3 regions of the Cellulosimicrobium sp. So1_17 genome follow, and region 3 is predicted to be linked to each of the others. Evidence: predicted binding sites of a transcription regulator. Region 3 holds the regulator's gene; each other region holds the start of a gene.
The links. The regulator HrcA, encoded in region 3, represses chaperone genes, less so after heat shock. The targets are predictions, from matches to a motif close to TTNGCACTCGNNNNNNNCGAGTGCNAA.
Positions count from the first base shown of each region.

Region 1: the regulator HrcA is predicted to act here: its motif matches at 2,626-2,652, upstream of groL (chaperonin GroEL).
Region 2: the regulator HrcA is predicted to act here: its motif matches at 1,703-1,729, upstream of ACZCLJ_RS13845 (Hsp20/alpha crystallin family protein).

Region 1 is NZ_CM143702.1:3,927,316-3,933,387, reverse strand. Features, by position in the region: gene ureB (urease subunit beta) at 1-193, opposite strand, end outside; gene ACZCLJ_RS17370 (urease subunit gamma) at 235-537, opposite strand; gene groL (chaperonin GroEL) at 838-2,463, opposite strand; gene ACZCLJ_RS17360 (glycoside hydrolase family 15) at 2,777-4,351, shown strand; gene ACZCLJ_RS17355 (phytoene desaturase family protein) at 4,369-5,871, opposite strand; gene ACZCLJ_RS17350 (cold-shock protein) at 5,917-6,072, opposite strand, start outside.
Region 2 is NZ_CM143702.1:3,137,358-3,143,429, reverse strand. Features, by position in the region: gene ACZCLJ_RS13860 (iron-containing redox enzyme family protein) at 1-463, shown strand, start outside; gene ACZCLJ_RS13855 (glycosyltransferase family 2 protein) at 450-1,460, shown strand; gene ACZCLJ_RS13850 (CDGSH iron-sulfur domain-containing protein) at 1,457-1,672, shown strand; gene ACZCLJ_RS13845 (Hsp20/alpha crystallin family protein) at 1,823-2,257, shown strand; gene ACZCLJ_RS13840 (aldehyde dehydrogenase family protein) at 2,405-3,847, opposite strand; gene ACZCLJ_RS13835 (carbamoyltransferase family protein) at 4,036-5,706, shown strand; gene ACZCLJ_RS13830 (HAD-IIIA family hydrolase) at 5,703-6,072, shown strand, end outside.
Region 3 is NZ_CM143702.1:278,397-284,468, reverse strand. Features, by position in the region: gene ACZCLJ_RS01220 (PhoH family protein) at 1-548, opposite strand, end outside; gene ACZCLJ_RS01215 (HIT domain-containing protein) at 700-1,050, opposite strand; gene ACZCLJ_RS01210 (16S rRNA (uracil(1498)-N(3))-methyltransferase) at 1,115-1,903, opposite strand; gene dnaJ (molecular chaperone DnaJ) at 1,930-3,054, opposite strand; gene hrcA (heat-inducible transcriptional repressor HrcA) at 3,149-4,165, opposite strand; gene ACZCLJ_RS01195 (MFS transporter) at 4,250-5,701, opposite strand; gene ACZCLJ_RS01190 (DUF3097 domain-containing protein) at 5,817-6,072, shown strand, end outside.

The DNA.
Region 1 (6,072 bases), 920 kb from region 3:
CGAGGTCGAGCGCCGCGTTGGCGTCGGGCAGGTGCAGGTGCGACCCGATCTGCACGGGCCGGTCCCCGGTGTTCGTCACCACGAGCGTGATCCGCTCGTCGTCGGTGCGGTCCGCGTTGAGGACGATCGGGACGTCCTCCGCGCCCTGCTTGAGCCGGATCGCGCCCGGCCCGCTCGTGCTGATACCCGCCATCGTCGGCTCCGTCCTGCGCTGCTGGTCGTACGGGTCGCCGGTCAGGCGATCGGCTGGTGGATGGTGACGAGCTTGCGACCATCGGGGAACGTCGCCTCGACCTGCACGTCGGGGAGCATCTCGGCGACGCCCTCCATGACCTCGTCGCGGCCCAGGACCTCGCGGCCGGAGACCATGAGCTCGGCGACGCTCACGCCTTCGCGCGCCCGCTCGATCACCCACGTGGTGAGGAGCGCGACCGTCTCGGGATAGTTGAGGAGCACGCCGCGCTCGCGCCGGTCGCGGGCGACCATGCCCGCGACGGCGAGCAGCAGCTTCTCGGTGTCACCAGGTGTCAGGTGCATGGCGGTGATCCTGCCCGTCGCATGTGTCCGATGTGTATACGCGGCGTTATACGCGTGTGTACCGCGCCCTTGACGGCGTCGTCCACGTGCCGGGACCGAGCCTTCGCGGGCCACACGCGGCCACCACGCTCCCAGGATGCCGCCGAACCCCGGGTTGTGCGCCACCAGCGGCCAGCATCGGCCCGCAACCCCGGGCTCGGCGCAGGGACGGCACGACGAAGGCCGCCGACCGGGCGAACCCGGCCGACGGCCTTCGGTGCTGCTGGTGCGTCCGGACGGGCCGGACGGGTCAGGCGTGGATCAGAAGTCCATGCCGCCCATGCCGCCGTCGCCACCCGGCGCCGGCGCGTTCTTCTCCGGCTTGTCCGCCACGACGGCCTCGGTCGTGAGGAAGAGCGCCGCGATGGAGGCGGCGTTCTGCAGCGCGGAGCGCGTGACCTTGACCGGGTCGTTCACGCCAGCGGCGAGGAGGTCCTCGTAGACACCGGTCGCGGCGTTGAGGCCGTGACCCGACGGGAGGTTGCGGACCTTCTCGGCCACGACGCCGCCCTCGAGACCGGCGTTGATCGCGATCTGCTTGAGCGGGGCGTCGATCGCGGCGCGCACGATCGCGGCACCGGTCGCCTCGTCACCCTCGAGCTCGAGCTTCTCGAACGCCACGGCACCGGCCTGGATGAGCGCGACGCCACCACCGGCGACAATGCCCTCCTCGACGGCAGCCTTCGCGTTGCGCACGGCGTCCTCGATGCGGTGCTTGCGCTCCTTGAGCTCGACCTCGGTCGCCGCGCCGGCCTTGATGACCGCCACGCCGCCCGCGAGCTTCGCGAGGCGCTCCTGGAGCTTCTCGCGGTCGTAGTCGGAGTCCGACTTCTCGATCTCGCCACGGATCTGGTTCACGCGACCCGCGATGAGGTCGGCGTCGCCCGCACCCTCGACGATCGTGGTCTCGTCCTTGGTGACGACGACCTTGCGCGCCTGGCCGAGCAGGTCCAGCGTCGCGTTCTCGAGCTTGAGGCCCACCGTCTCGGTGATGACCTGGCCGCCGGTGAGGATCGCGATGTCCTGGAGCATGGCCTTGCGGCGGTCGCCGAAGCCCGGGGCCTTGACGGCGACGGACTTGAACGTGCCACGGATCTTGTTGAGCACCAGCGTCGCGAGGGCCTCGCCCTCGACGTCCTCGGCGATGATGAGGAGCGAGCGCCCCTGCTTCATGACCTGGTCGAGGACGGGGAGCAGGTCCTTCACGTTCGAGATCTTGGACTCGACGATGAGGACGTACGGGTCCTCGAGCACGGCCTCCTGGCGCTCGGGGTCCGTCTCGAAGTAGCGCGCGAGGAAGCCCTTGTCGAAGCGCATGCCCTCGGTGAGCTCGAGCTCGAGGCCGAACGTGTTCGACTCCTCGACCGTGATGACGCCCTCCTTGCCCACCTTGTCGAGGGCCTCGGCGATGAGCTCGCCGATCGCGGGGTCGCCGGCGGAGATGGCGGCCGTGGCGGCGATCTCCTCCTTGGTCTCGATCTCCTTGGCGGCGTTGAGCAGCTGCTCGGTCACCGCGTCGACGGCCTTCTCGATGCCGCGCTTGAGGGCGATCGGGTTCGAGCCGGCGGCGACGTTGCGCAGACCCTCGCGCACGAGCGCCTGGGCGAGCACGGTCGCGGTGGTGGTGCCGTCACCCGCGACGTCGTCCGTCTTCTTGGCGACCTCCTTGACGAGCTCCGCACCGATCTTCTCGTACGGGTCCTCGAGCTCGATCTCCTTGGCGATGGAGACGCCGTCGTTCGTGATCGTCGGCGCGCCCCACTTCTTGTCGAGCACGACGTTGCGGCCCTTGGGGCCGAGGGTGACCTTCACGGTGTCGGCGAGGACGTTGAGCCCGCGCTCCATCCCGCGACGGGCCTCCTCGTTGAAGGCGATGATCTTTGCCATGGGGAATGATCCTCCGCTGGTGGCTTTCGGCGGTCGGCGGGCGCCCGCGACGGACGACCCGCGTCGGGCGGCGTTCATGTCACGCCGCCGGGGCGGGCCTCACCTGTCGACCTGGTGTTGTTGCGCGGCACCCGCCTGGACGGCTGCCTGCGCTGGTCACTTCTGTCACTCTCACGAGGAGAGTGCTAACGCCATTATTGGCACTCTCACCCTGCGAGTGCAAGACAGTGCCGCCCCCGTCCTCGCGGTATCGCGCCGGGCGGAATCCGGCGCCCGGTCCCCGGCGTGGTCGCGCTCCCCTAGGATGCGCGGTGTGATCCGCGCAACAGCGACGTGGCGCCTCGGTGCGGTGGCCGGCTTCGTGCTGGTCCCGACCCTGGGGCTCAGCGCGGCGACCGCCTCCGCCGAACCGGTGGGCGAGCACATCGACCTCTACCAGGACGGTGTCGCCGTCACCTCCGGCGCGCTCCTGCGCCTGCCGTCCGGGACCGCCGCGACCTATCTCGAGGGAAGCCGCGTCCTCGACCCGGCGAGCCTGGACGCCGCCGTGCTCGCCGCGGGGGTCGACCCCGCCGACGGCGAGGCGAACCGCCTCGCGCAGGTCGCGGGCGCACCCATCGACGCCGCCGCACTCCTCGACGCGTCCGCCGCGGCCGACGCCGCCGCCGCCTCGCGCGCCTGGCTCGCCGCAGGCACGGTCCCCGGGGCGGGCGGGCCCTACGCGGAGCTGGGCGAGGACGCGCTGCTCGACCTGCGTGCCCTCGTGCTCGACAACGGGGCGTCGCTCGCCGCGCCCTCGCCCAAGTGGCGGTACGTGTGGCCACGCGACGCGTCGTTCACCGCGGCGGCGCTCGCCCGCACGGGTCACGTCGACGAGGCTCTCGACGTGCTCGGGTTCCTGGGCCAGGTGCAGGAGGAGGACGGGTCCTTCCACGCGCGGTACCTGCCGGACGGCACCGGCGTCCCCGACGACCGCGGGCTCCAGTCCGACGGGACCGGCTGGGCGCTGTGGGCGGCGGCCGTCGTGGTCGCCGAGGCTCCCGAGGCGGACCGGGCCGACGTCGTCGCCCGCCTGCGTCCCCTCGTCGACGCGTCCACCGCCCACGCGCTGTCGCTCGTCGCCGGAGCCGACGCGCTGCCGCCGGCGTCGAGCGACTACTGGGAGGTCGAGCCGACGTCGCTCACGCTCGGCACCGCAGGGCCTCTCCTCGCGGGCCTCGAGGCGGCGTCCGACTTCTACCGGACCGCGGCGACGCTCGAGCACCCGCGCCGCGCGACGGTGTACGGCGCGGGACTCGGCAGGGTCCCCCGGCCGGCGACGACGGCGGAGGCAGCCGGCACGGCCGAGAGCACGGCAGGCGGCACGGCGGAGGTCGTGCTCGACGCGAGCGCCACGGCGGGCCCGTGGACCCGCGTGGTGCAGACGTCGCGCGCCGCGGAGCGTCTGCGTACCGCCGTCGAGGACGCGTTCGGCAGCCAGGGGTACCCGCGGCACGTCACCGGTGGCCCACGGGACGCCTCGACGGCGTTCGTCCTCCCGCCGTTCCAGCCGGAGCCGCTCGACGGCGCGCAACAGGCCTGGCACGCCTCGGTCACCGAGATGCTGCGGCCGGCCGGTGGGCTCGCCCCCGGTGCGGGGTGGCGCGAGGACGGCATCTCCTGGACGCCGCAGACGTCGCTCTACGCCCTGACCGCGGCGTCGTCGTCCGACGCCGAGGACCGTGCGGACGCCCGCGAGTGGCTGCGCTGGGTCGACGAGCACCGCACGGCGTCCGGCGCGATCCCGGAGAAGGTGCTGGCCGACGGGTCCCCCGCGGCGGTCGCACCGTTGTCGTGGAGCTCCGCGCTCGTCGTCCTCGCACTCGTCGAGCTCGACGCCGCTGGCTGACTCGCTGAGCTGCGGTACTACGTCGCCGGACTGCGGTCCTCCCGCGGCGCGAGGTCCGGGGCGTCGCGCACGTCGAACTCGCGGCGCAGCACCCGGCGCGCGGCGTACCAGCCGCCGAGGCCGTGCACGCCCGGTCCGGGCGGCGTCGACGCGGAGCAGAGGTACACGCCCTCCAGCCCGACCGCGTACGGGTCCGGGCGGAGGCTGGGGCGCGCCACCATCTGCCACATCGTCACCGCGCCGCCCGCGATGTCGCCGTCGACGTAGCTCTCGTCGTGCCGGCTCATCTCCGCGGCCGGTACGCAGCGCGACGCCACGACCACGTCGCGGAAACCCGGGGCGAAGCGCTCGATCTGGGCCACGACGTCCTCCGTGACGTCGCGCGTCGACCCGGCGGGCACGTGCGCGTACGTCCACAGCGGCCGGAGCCCGCCGGCCCCGCGCCCGGGGTCGACGACGGTCGGGTCGCTCACGAGCACCATCGGGCGCTCCGCGTGGCGGCCGGCCGCGACCTCCGACTCGGCGGACGCCATGTCCGCGCGCGATCCCCCGACGTGCACCGTGCCCGCCCGGCCGACCTCGGCGTCCGCCCACGGGACCGGCCCGGAGAGCACGAGGTCGACCTTCGCCGCGGCGTCGCCGTGCCGGAACCGCCGCAACGAGGCCGCGGCATGCGGGTTCAGTCGGTCGGCGAAGACGTCCGCGACGACGCGCGGCACGGTGTCGAACACGTAGGCCCGGGCCCGGGGCAGGTCGGCGCGGGACGCCACCCGGTGACCGGTCACGACGTCACCCCCGTGCGCGCGCAGGTCCTCGACGAGCGCCGCGACGATCGCACCGGACCCGCCGCGCGGGATCGGCCAGCCGCCCGGGGCGTGGCCGAGCCCCGCGAGGAGCAGCGCGGTCCCGGCACCGGCGAGCGAGGGCAGCGGGGTGATGGCGTGCGCGGCGACGCCCGTGAGCAGCGCCGCGGCCTCCTCGGTCGAGAAGCGACGGTCCCATGCACGGCTGCCCTGCTCGAGCACCGCCGCGCCGAACCGGGCCGCGACAGCGGCGCCCTCCGGCCGCAGCACGCGAGCCGGCACCGAGCGCTTGTCGCTCAGCGCGAGCGCGACGACGTCCCGCCACCCGTGCGCGAGGGGCCCGAGCAGCGCACGCCAGGCCGCGCCGTCGGGACCGCCGAGCCGCTCGGCCGTGCGGTCGAGGTCGCGGTAGGCGATGCCGGCCCGACCGCCGTCGAGCGGCTGGGCGTACGAGACCTCCGGGACGACGAGGTCGACCCCGCGCCCGCCGAGGTCGAACGCCTCGAAGAAGGGCGACGCCCAGGCCATGGGGTGGACGGCCGAGCACACGTCGTGGACGACCCCGTCTGCCAGGCCCAGGTCGAGCGTCCGCGCACCGCCACCGACCGTCGGCTGCGCCTCCAGCACGCGGACCGTCAGCCCGGCACGGGCGAGCGTCACCGCTGCCGCGAGACCGTTCGGGCCCGAGCCCACGACGACCGCGTCGAGGTTCTCCACCGCGCCCGCCTGCTCAGTCCCTCGGCCGCACCGTCGTCAGCACGGTCAGAGCGGCCGCACCGCCTCGGCCTGCGGTCCCTTCGTGCCCTGGCCGAGCTCGAACTCGACCTGCTGCCCCTCCTCGAGGGAGCGGTAGCCGTCGGACTGGATGGCGCTGAAGTGGACGAACAGGTCCTGACCACCGCTGGCCGGGGTGATGAA
Region 2 (6,072 bases), 1.7 Mb from region 3:
CGGGCTGGACGACACGTACGGCCGGTACGTCGACGCCGTGCCCACGCCGGTCCTCGTCGCGCTCAACACGATGTCGCTGTTCGGTCTGCACCGTCGCCTGCGGGGAGCGATCGTGGGCCACCTCGCGGCGTTCGAGATGACGTCGTCGGTCCCGAGCCGGCTGTACGGGAACGGGTTCCGACGTCTCGGCCACGACGAGGGCACCACGTGGTACTTCGACGAGCACGTCGAGGCGGACGCCGTCCACGAGCAGATCGCCGCGCGTGACCTGGCCGGCCGGCTCGTCGAGCAGGAGCCGGCGCTGTGCGACGACGTCCTCCTCGGCGCCGCGGCCTGCCTCGCCGTCGAGGGCGACGTCGCCGCGTACGCCCTGGAGCGCTGGCAGGGGGGCCTGTCCGCGCTGCGCACGCCGCTCGCGGCTGAGCCTCGACGGCCCGGGGAGCCGGCGCGTGCCCAGGACTGACGCCGTCTACGTCCTCCCGCTCCGACGCCCGGCGGTGGACGACAACGAGCTCGCTGAGCTCGCGGCCTACCTGCGCCGGCTCGCGCGCGAGCTGCCCGTCGTCGTCGCCGACGGCTCACCGCCGGACGTCCGGGCGCGGCACGCAGCGTCGTGGGCCGGGGCCGTCCGGCTCGTGGCCGTCCCGCCGGTCCCGCCGGGGACCAACGGCAAGGTCGTCGGGGTCCTCGCCGGGCTGGCCTCGACGGCCCAGCCGCGCGTCGTCGTGGCGGACGACGACGTCCGGTGGGACGGTCCGTCGCTGGACCGCGCGCTCGGGCTGCTCGACGACGCCGACCTGGTCGTGCCGCAGAACGTGTTCGACCCGATGCCGTGGCACGCGCGCTGGGACACCGCCCGGTCGCTCGTCAACCGGGCCGTCGGCCACGACTACGCCGGCACGGCGGCGCTGCGGCGCGACGCCCTCGGGCCCGGGGGCTACGACGCCCGTGTGCTGTTCGAGAACCTCGAGCTCGAGCGCACGCTGGTCGCGCGGGGCGGACGCGTCGTGCACGCGGTCGACCTCGTGGTCCCCCGCCGACCGCCCGACGTGCGCCGCTTCGCCGAGCAACGGGTGCGCCAGGCCTACGACTCGCTGGCGCAGCCGGCGCGCCTCGCCGTCGAGCTCGCCGTGGCTCCGGTGCTGGGCGCCGGCGTGCTCTGCGGCGTCCGCGGACGCGGACTCACCCGGTCGGCGGGGTGGGCCGTCCTCCTCGTGCTGATGACGGGCGCCGTCGTGCTCGCCGAGGCCGGCCGCCGACGTGCGGGCGGGACGGCCGTGTTCTCCGCCACCGCCGCCCTGTGGGCGCCGGCGTGGGTGGTCGAGCGCGCGCTGTGCGCGTGGCTCGCGCTCGGGTGGTGGGCGCTCGGCGGCGTCCCCTACGCGGGGACGCGGCTGCGCCGCGCGGCGCACCCGGTGCGCGCACTCCACCCGGCGGCTCCGGATCGGGGCGCCTCGTGACCCGCCCCGAGCAGGACGACGTCACGGTCACCGCGTGCCCGGACGGGCCGCTGCTCGTCCGTGGCCCCGCGCGCCTGGTGGACGCCGACGGACGGGAGATCGAGCGGAACCGGGCGACCGTCGCGCTCTGCCGGTGCGGCGGCACGGCGATCCCCCCGTGGTGCGACGGCACCCACAAGGTGAACGGGTACCGCAGCGGCGAGCCCGCCTGAGGAGTCTCCGGAGCCCTCGGCCACGACCTCTTGGCACTCGGTCCCATCGAGTGCTAATAGTGGTGCTGTAGCCAGGTGACGCCGGAAGGCCCGGCGCACCGATCGCGGTCGAGGTCGCGGTGCGCGGCCTCGTCGAGGAGGTGATGCGCGATGGCTACCTACTGGGACCCGTTCCAGGAGATGGACCGTCTGTTCGGTTCGCTGGCCCTGAGCTCGCGGAACGCCCCCACGATGCCGATGGACCTGTTCCGCGAGGGTGACCACTACGTCCTCGCCGTGGACCTGCCCGGCATCGATCCCGGCAGCATCGACGTCTCGTGCGAGGACCGGACGCTGACGATCCGCGCCGAGCGGACGGCGCGCTCTGCCGAGGGCCAGTGGCTGCTCCGCGAGCGCCCGACCGGCACCGTCGCACGCCAGGTCACCCTGGGCCGCGGGCTCGCGCTCGACCAGATCGGCGCGTCGTACGCCGACGGCGTCCTGACCCTCACCATCCCGGTGTCGGAGGAGGCGAAGCCGCGCCGCATCGAGGTGAGCCACTCCGCCGCCCCGACGGCGATCGAGGCCGGGTCGGACGCCCGGTGACGCCAGCCGACGTCAGCTGACGCGAGCCGACGTCCCCGACCGCCGTAGTCACCCTGCCGAACCCCGGGCTGTGCGCTCATCAGCCCGCTGAGAGCCGCACAAGCCGGGGTTCGGCACTCGGGGCTCGGCCGAACCTCCCCGCACGACTCAGGCGAGGCCCTCGAGGTGGATCACCTTGCGGACGGTGAGCTCGTCGAGCAGGTCCGGCCCGTAGCCCGCGCCGCCGCCGCTGCCGCGGCGCGGGTCTGCGGACCCGCCCGGCGCGCCGCCGAACACGGCGTTGACCTTCACGGTACCGACGTCGAGCACGTCGGCCGCGTGCAGGGCGTGGGCGAGCGACGGCGTGAGCACCGTCGCCGCGAGCCCGTACGCGGACGCCGACGCGCGGCGCAGACCCTCCTCGAAGTCCGCGACCCGCACGACCGGGACGACGGGGCCGAACGTCTCCTCGGTGAGGAGCGCGACGTCGTCGGGGCAGCGGTCCAGGACGGTCGGGGCGTAGAACGAGCCCGGCCGGTCGAGCCGCTCGGCGCCGGTCACCACCTCGGCGCCCGCGGCGGTCGCACCGCGCACGTGCTCGTCGACGACGGCGAGCTGGTCCTCGTCGACGAGCGGCCCCATCGAGGTCGCCTCGTCGCCCGGGTCGCCGACCCGCAGGTCCTGGGCGATGCGCGCGAGCTCGGCGACGACGGCGTCGGCCACGTCCTCCACGACGTACGCGCGCTCGACCGCCGTGCACAGCTGCCCGCCGTTGGTGAACGCGCCCGTCGCGATCTGGCGGGCCGCGAGCGCCGGGTCGACCCCGGCGTCGACGACGATCGGGTCCTTGCCGCCGTTCTCGAGCAGCACCTTCGCGCCGCGGGCGCCCGCCGTCGCGGCGATGCGGCGCCCGGCGGCCGTCGACCCGACGTGCGCGACGAGCGCCACGTCGTCGTGCGCGACGATCGTCTCACCCGTCGCCCCGTCGCCGCTGACCACGCGCAGCACGTCGGCCGGCAGGGCGCCCGCGACGAGCTCGGCGAGCCGCACCCCCGGGGCGTCGCTGCGCTCCGACGGCTTGTGGACGACGACGTTCCCCGTGACCAGCGCCGCGGCGATCAGCCCCGCGGCGGCCGGGTACGGGTCGTTCCACGGGGTGATCACCGCGACGACGCCGCGCGGCTCCCGGCGCACCACGTCGAGCGCCGCCGGGTCCCCGGCGAGCACGCGCCCGGACCGGCCGAGGCCCGAGACGGCGGCCTCCTCGAAGAGCTCTGCCGCGACCTCCGCGGACGCGCGCGCCTCGCCCTCGAGTCGACCGGTCGTCGCGCGCAGGAGCGCCCCGAGCTCGTCGGCGGCCTCCCGCACCGCCGTCGCGGCGGCACGGAGCGCAGCCGCGCGCTCGCCCGGCGGCGTCGCGCGCCACGCGGGCCATGCCGCGACGGCGGCGCGCACGGCGGCGTCGACCTCGTCCGGTCCGGCGCACTCCACCGGGGTCCCCGGACGGCCGGTCGCGGGGTCGGTGCGTTCGAGCCGGCGTCCACCCGGGGAGACGGCGGTCGGCGCAGCGTGCGGGTCGAGGGCGGGACGTGAGGTCGAGGTCGTCGTCATGCGGTCCTCCAGAGGGGATGACACGAGGAGAAGTACCTGTCCGTGCGGGGCCGAGGTGCGAGAAGCGCTTCTCGGGGTCAGGGTGAGGACGGGTTGCAGCAGAGCCGACCCGTACGCGTCAGGCGAGCGCCCACGGATTCTCGAGGCGCACCACGAGCCTGGCCCCATCGAGGAAGGCTCGCCAGCCCATGCGCGTCCTCGGCGTCAACGCCCTGTTCCACGACCCCTCCGCCGCGCTCGTCGTCGACGGCCGCGTGGTCGCGGCCGCGGAGGAGGAACGCTTCTCCCGGCGCAAGCACGGCAAGCGGCCCGTGCCGTTCGCGGCGTGGGAGCTGCCCGAGAAGGCGATGGCCTGGTGCCTCGAGGCCGGCGGGCTGCGGCCCCAGGACCTCGACGCCGTCGCCTACTCGTTCGACCCGGCGCTCGCGAAGCCCGCCGAGGAGATGGGCCTGCCCGACCCGTGGGACTGGCTGCGCGTGCAGTACGCGGAGCGCGCCCCGCAGTTCATCGCGACGGCGCTGCCCGGCCTGTCCCCCGCCGCGGTCCGGTTCGTGCCGCACGAGGTGGCGCACGCGGCGTCGGCCGCCCTCGCCTCGCCGTTCCCCGTGGCCAGCGTGCTGTCGCTCGACGGGCGCGGCGAGCGCTCGTCGCACCTCGCGGGCCGCTACGACCACGGCCGGCTCGAGGTGCTGGCGAGCCAGGAGCTGCCGCACTCCCTCGGCCTCGTCTACGAGTCGCTCACCGAGCACCTCGGGTTCCTGCGGTCGAGCGACGAGTACAAGGTCATGGCGCTCGCGTCGTACGGCGAGCCGCGGTTCCTCGACGACCTGCGCGAGATCCTGCACGCCACGGACGACGGCGGGTTCGTCGCCGAGGCCCCGGACTGGACGCGCTGGGCGCCGCGCCGCGTCGACGACGGCACGTGGGGCACCGAGCACGGCGGCCTCGCGGAGCACGCCGACCTCGCGGCGTCGGTGCAGGCGCGTCTCGAGGAGGTCCTGGTCGACCTCGCGACGTGGCTGCACGGGCAGACCGGCGACCGCGTGCTCACGATGGGCGGCGGCACCGCGCTCAACTGCGTCGCGAACTCCCGGATCTGGCGCGAGACGCCGTTCGAGGAGGTGTGGGTCCAGCCCGCCGCGGGCGACTCCGGCACCGCGCTCGGCGCGGCGATGCAGCTCGCGGCCGAGGCCGGCGACACGGTCGAGCCCATGGGCTCGGCCGCTCTGGGACGATCGTGGACCGACGACGAGCTCGTCGGCTGGCTGCGCACCGCGAACGTGCCGTTCACGACCCCCGACGACCTGCCCGGCGAGGTCGCGCAGGTCCTCGCCGACAACGGGGTCGTGGCATGGTTCGACGGCCGCGCCGAGTTCGGCCCGCGCGCGCTCGGGCACCGCTCGCTCATCGCGCACCCCGGTCCGGTCGAGAACCTCGAGCGGCTCAACGACGTCAAGGGCCGCGAGCAGTTCCGCCCCGTCGCGCCGATGGTGCTGCTCGAGGACGCCGCGGAGATCTTCAGCGGCGGCCCGATCCCCAGCCCGTACATGCTCTTCGTCCACGACGTCGCGCCGGAGTGGCGGGACCGGATCGCCACCGTCGTGCACGTCGACGGGACCGCGCGCATCCAGACGGTCGACGAGTCCACGCCGCGCCTGCAGGCCATGATCCGGGCCTTCAAGGAGCGCACGGGACTGCCCGTCGTCGTCAACACGAGCCTCAACACCGCGGGCCGCCCGATGGTCGACGACCCGCGCGACGCGCTCGAGCTGTTCGGGTCCGCGCCGGTCGACCTGCTCGTGCTCGGCCCGCACCTCGTGCGGCGCGCCGACGTCTTCGCCACCGAGGAACGCCCATGACGGCCCCCGACCCGTACGCCGTGGTCGTCCCCTCGATCGGCCGCCCCTCGCTCCTGCGGCTGCTCGAGACGCTCGCCGCGCAGGCGGAGTCGTCCCCCGGCGCGCCGGCTCCGACCGAGGTGGTCGTCGCTGACGACCGTCGCCTCCCCCTGCCCGGCCGGGGCGCGACCGGATCCTCCGTGCCGGGACCGCTGGACCTGGGCGAGGTCGGCGACCGTCTCGGCGCGCGGGTCGTGCGCACGGGCGGGCGGGGCCCAGCCGCGGCGCGCAACGCCGGGTGGCGCTCGACCTCGGCGCCGTGGGTCGTCTTCCTCGACGACGACGTCGAGCTGCCCGACGGCTGGGCCGGGCTGCTCGCGGCCGACC
Region 3 (6,072 bases):
CGCGTGAGGATGATCCGGTTGACCTGCTTCGACTGCAGCGCCTGCACGGCCTTGGCCATGGCGAGGTACGTCTTGCCCGTACCCGCAGGACCGATGCCGAAGGTGATGGTGTTCGCGTCGATCGCGTCGACGTACCGCTTCTGGCCGACGGTCTTCGGGCGGATCGTGCGCCCGCGGCTGGACAGGATGTTGAACGTCAGCACCTCGGCAGGTCGCGACGCCGTCGCCGCGGTGAGCATGCGGATCGACCGCCGGACGACGTCGGCGGTGAGCTGGGTGCCCGCCTCGACGACCTCGACGAGCTCGTCGAGCAGGCGGGACGCGAGCGCGACGTCCCCTGCCTGGCCGGTGACGGCGATCTCGTTGCCGCGCACGTGCACGTCCACGGCGGGGAAACCGTCCTCGACCGCGCGGAGCACGGAGTCGCCGCTGCCGAGGAGCGCGACCATCGGGACGTGGCCCGGGATGACGATGCGGTGCTCGACCCGGTGCTCGGAGGGTCCTCCGTCCGGCGAGCCGGGCGCGGTGTCTCGTGGCAGGGATGTCATGAGCCGGCTTGCGCCGCTTCGCTCCTTCGTTCGGGCAGTGGTACGGGTGGGACACGTGCTACGGGTGGGACGGGTGGGACACGTGCCCCGGGGCACGCCTCCATCGTACCGAGCACGCGGTGGGCGCACACGCCCTTTCGTCGGGCGACGGTCAGGCCGGCGACCAGCCCAGCTCGGCCCCGGCGACGACGTGCCCGTGCACGTGGAACACGCTCTGCCCGGCGCGCGGCCCGGAGTTGAAGATCAGGCGGAACTGCCCGTCCGCGAGGTCGCCCGCCACCTCGTCCGCGAGCGCGACGACGTCGCTCAGCAGCTCCGGGTCGGCCGCGGCGAGCTGCGCGATGTCCCCGTGGTGGTCGCGCGGGACGACGAGGACGTGCACGGGCGCCTGCGGGTCGATGTCCCGGAACGCGATCGAGCGCTCGCTCGTCGCGACGACGTCCGCAGGGACCTCGCCCGCGACGATCCGGCAGAAGAGGCAGTCGGTCTCGGTGCTCGTCATGCGGCCGAGGCTAGTCCACGACCCCGGTCCCCGCCCGGGCCGGCACCCGGTCGGCCGCCCGTCGTCAGGCGCGGTCGACGCCCCAGCGCCCGAGCCGCTGCGCGAGGAGCGCGATGGCCACGGGTCCCGCCGTGGACGTCCGCAGGACGTGCGGCCCCAGCCGGGCGGCGACCGCCCCCGCGGCGGTCAGCGTCTCGAGCTCGCGCTCGGAGATCCCGCCCTCCGGCCCGACGACGACGAGCACCTCCGGGGCCGGGGCGCCGTCCGCCGCGGGCGCGGGCAGCGGGACGTCGGCGAGCGCCGTCGTCGCCTCCTCGTGGAGGACGAGCACGAGGCCTCCCGCGGCGAGCGCCTCCGCCGCGCGCACCGCGAGACCGCGCGAGTCGACGGGCTCGGCGACGAGCGGGAGTCGCGCCCGCCGGGCCTGCTTCGTCGCGGTGCGCACGGTCGCGAGCCAGCGGGCCCGCGACCTCGCCGCGCGCTCGCCGCGCCACACCACGACGGAGCGCTCCGCCTGCCACGGGACGACGGCGTCGACGCCGACCTCGGTCGCCGCCTCGATGGCCATCTCGTCGCGGTCGCCCTTCGCGAGCGCCTGCACGAGCGTCACGACGACGTCCGGCGCCGGCTCGCGGTCCACCTCCTGGACGAGCAGCGTCACCGTGCCCGCGTCGGCGTCCTCGACGACGCAGCGCAGGCGCACGCCGTCGCCGTCGACGACGTCGACCCGCTCGCCGCGCGCCTTGCGCTGCACGACCCCCGCGTGGCGCCCCTCGGCACCGTCGAGGACGTACCGGTCGCCGGGGGCGACGCGGTCGATGCCGGTCTCGGCCAGGAAGACGGGGGCGCTCACGGGCGCGGCTCGCTCACGGGCATCCCTCAGCGTCCGGAGAGCTTGTCGCGCAGGCGCGAGAACACGCCCGGGTGCGCGGCGGACAGACGCGGGTCGGGACGCTCCTCGCCCCGCAGCGTCGCGAGCGAGCGCAGGAGCTGCTCCTGCTCCTCGTCGAGCGCCGTGGGGACCTGGACCTCGATGTGCACGTTGAGGTCGCCGCGACCCGCGCCGTGGAGGTGCCCGACTCCCAGGTTCTTCAGCGTGACGATCTGACCCGGCTGCGTGCCGGGGCGCAGGTCGATCTCCTGCGCGCCGTCGAGGGTCTCGAGCTCCAGGACGGTGCCGAGCGCGGCCGCCGTCATGGGCACCTGGAGCGTGCAGTGCAGGTCGTCGCCGCGGCGCACGAACGTGTCGTGGTTGCGCTCACGGATCTCGACGTACAGGTCGCCGGCCGGACCGCCGGCCGGGCCGACCTCGCCCTGGGACGTGAGCTTGATGCGCGTCCCGGTGTCGACGCCCGCGGGCACGTTGATGCTGATCGTGCGACGGCTGCGGACCCGGCCCTCGCCCGAGCACTCCGCGCACGGCTCCGGGATGACGGTGCCGAAGCCCTGGCACGCGGCGCACGGGGCGCTCGTCATGACCTGGCCGAGGAACGAGCGCGCGACGCGCTGGACCGTGCCGCGGCCGTGGCACACCTCGCACGTGCGCGGCGAGGTCCCGGGGCGGCAGCACGAGCCGCCGCACGTGCCGCACACGACCGCGGTGTCGACCTGGAGCTCGCGCTTGGCGCCGAACGTCGCCTCCGCGAGGTCGATGTCGAGGCGCACGAGGGCGTCCTGGCCGCGGCGCGCCCGCGGGATCGGGCCCTGCTGCGCCTGGCCGCCGCCGAAGAAGGTCTCGAAGATGTCCTGGAAGCCGAAGCCGCCGCCCATCGGGCCGCCGGCCCCGCCGCCCGGGGCGGTCGGGTCCACGCCGAGGTCGTACTGCTGACGCTTCTCCGGGTTGGACAGCACCTCGTAGGCGCGCGCGACGTCCTTGAACCGGTCGCCCGACTCCTCCCCCGCGACGTCGGGGTGCAGCTCGCGGGCGAGCTTGCGGTAGGCCTTCTTGATCTGGTCCGGGCTGGCGTCGCGGGCCACGCCGAGGATCTCGTAGTAGTCGCTCACACGTCACTCTCTGCTGGTGCCGGGCGCCGGGGATCGGGCCCGACGGGGTCGATGGTCGTCGATCGGTCGTCGGTGGTCGTCGCTGCGCGGCCGGTCACGTGCCGAGCGCCCGCGACAGGTAGCGGGCGACCGCGCGGACGGCGGCGATCGTCCCGGGGTAGTCCATGCGCGTGGGGCCGATGGAGCCGACCAGGGCGACCGTGTCCCCGTCGTTACCGTAGCCCGTCGTGACGACAGACGTCTCCACGAGCCCTTCGAGCCGGTTCTCGTGACCGATCCGGATGTTGACGCCGGACTCGGCGGCCATCTCCGTGAGGAGCCCCAGGAGCACGACCTGCTCCTCGAGCGCCTCGAGGACGGGGCGCAGCGCGTGCTCGAAGCGCATGCCGGCACGCGCGAGGTTCGCCGTCCCGGCGAGCACGAGGCGTTCCTCGCTCTCCTCCGCGAGCGTCTGCGCGACGAGCTCGCCGACCGCCCGCACGAGCGGGGCGTCGTCGGGGTGGAACGTCTCCGCGACCTCGGCGAGCCCCGGGGTGAGGTCCGCGAGCCGCTTGCCTGCGGCGGCGGCGTTGAGCCGGGCGCGGGCCTCGGCGAGCGTGCCCTCGTCCGGGACGCTGGCGACCTCGAGCGTGCGCTGCTCGACGCGCCCCGTGTCGGTGATGATGACGACGAGGAGGCGCTCCTGCCCGACGGGGACGAGCTCGAGGTGGCGCAGCCCCGAGCGGCGCAACGACGGGTACTGCACGACGGCGACCTGGCCGGTGAGCTGCGCGAGCAGCCGTCCGGCGCGCGCGATGACGTCGTCGAGGTCGACGCCCTCGGACAGGAACGTCTCGATCGCGCGCTTCTCCGGCGCGGAGAGCGGCTTCACGCCCGAGAGCCGGTCGACGAAGAGCCGGTAGCCCTTGTCCGTCGGGATGCGGCCCGCCGACGTGTGGGGCTGCGCGATGTACCCGGCGTCCTCGAGCGCGGCCATGTCGTTGCGGATCGTGGCCGGCGAGACGCCGAGGCCGTGGCGCTCCGTGAGCACGCGCGACCCCACGGGCTCGCGCGTGAGGACGTAGTCCTCGACGATCGCCCGCAAGACCTCCAGCCGGCGTTCCTCGCTCACGTCCACCTCCTGCGTCCCCGCGTACCGCCACCCGGCGCTGCACGCACCCGGGGCATCGGCACTCTCGCCCGTCGAGTGCCAACTCTACGCGGCCGGTGCCCGGGTCGAGGCTGCCTCCGCTCCGCGCGAACGCAGGTCGACCAGACCGACGACCAGCGCGACGGCCACGAGACCGATGGTCACGAGCATCGCGCGTCCCGTCGCCCGCGCGCCGTCGGCCCCGGCGGCGAGGCCGCCGTAGTACACCGAGAGGATCACCGAGATGCCCACCGCGGACCCGATGCGCTGACCCACCTGGATCATGCTCCCGGCCACCCCGCCGCTGGCGACGGGCACCTCGGCGAGGGCGAGCGTCTGGTTGGGCGCGATGACCATGCCGCTGCCCGACCCGGCGACCAGCAGAGCCGCCGCGAGCGCCCACCCGACGACGGCGGGCTCGTCCCCGAGCGTCCGGACGACCACGTCCGCGGTCACCATCCCCGCCAGCACGAGCACCAGACCGGCGACGACCAGGCGGCGACCGAGCCGCGCGACGGCGCGACCGGCGAGCCAGGCGGAGACCCCGGAGGCCGCCGCGAACGGCATCCCGACGAGCCCCGACTGGAGCGGCGTGTAGCCGACCTCGTCCTGCAGGTAGAGCGTGACGACGAGGAAGATCCCCGTGAAGCCGGCGAAGTACGCCATGCCGAGCAGCGCACCGTTGCGGAACGACGAGAGCCCGAGGACCTGCGGGTCGAGCACGGCGGCCCCGGTCCGCCGCTGGTAGCGACGCTCCCAGGCCACCGCCACGACCCCCACCGCGAGACCCAGGGCGAGCCACCACCAGCGCGACGGGTCGTCGTCACGACCCGTCGTCGTGACGAACGGCAGCATGACGGCGACCGTCACCGCGGCGAGCAGGGCGAGCCCGACGAGGTCGAGCCGGCGCGGCCCGCGCCCCCGCGCGGGCGTGGGCGCGGGGACGAGCCGCCACGCGAAGGGCAGCAGCACGGCGATCACGGGGATGTTGACGAGGAAGATCCACCGCCAGCCGTCGGCGGAGCCGGCGACCGCGAGGATGACGCCGCCCAGCAGCGGGCCGATCGCCGTCGAGACGCCGATGGTGGCGCCGAACAGGCCGAACGCCCGCCCGCGCTCCGCACCGGCGAAGAGCTGCTGGATCAGGCCCACCACCTGGGGGTTCAGCAGTCCGGCGCTCACACCCTGGAGCAGGCGCGCGACGCCGAGCAGGTCGTCGGTCGGGGCGAGCCCGGACGCGAGGCTGAACACCGCGAACCCGACCAGCCCGGAGATGAACAGGCGACGGCGCCCGCCCGCGTCCCCGAGCCTGCCCGCGGGGACGAGTGCCAGGCCGAACGCGAGCGTGTACCCGGCGACGATGAGCTGCAGCTGGCTCGGGCCGGCGTCGAGCGACTCCTCGATCGAGGGCAGGGCGACGTTGACGATCGACACGTCGAGCGTCGTGACGAACCCGACGGAGAGGCACACGGCCAGGACGCGCCAGCGCTGCCGGTCGCGCTCCGGGGTCTCGGTCACCGCACCGTCGTACCACCCGGCACGCCGGTCCGCCCGTCCGGAGGGACGGTGCGGCGAGACGTGCGGGGCGTGTCGCAGCGCCGCGCGGCGCGACACCCGAACCTAGGGTGGCTGCGTGCCTGCAGACCGCTACGGATCCGACGTCCTCGGGGGCCCCGCGACGCCCCACCACCGCGCGCGCCGCGTCTCGCGCCCCCAGGCGGCCGAGCGCGGCCTCGTCGTCGAGGAGGTGCAGACGGGCTGGGTGGGGGCGGTCGTGCGGGTCGAGAAGTCCGGCGGCATGCACGTCGTCGTCCTCGAGGACCGTGCGGGCCGCACGCGGACGTTCCCGCTCGGCCCGGGGTTCTGGGTCGACGGCGCGCCCGTCGAGC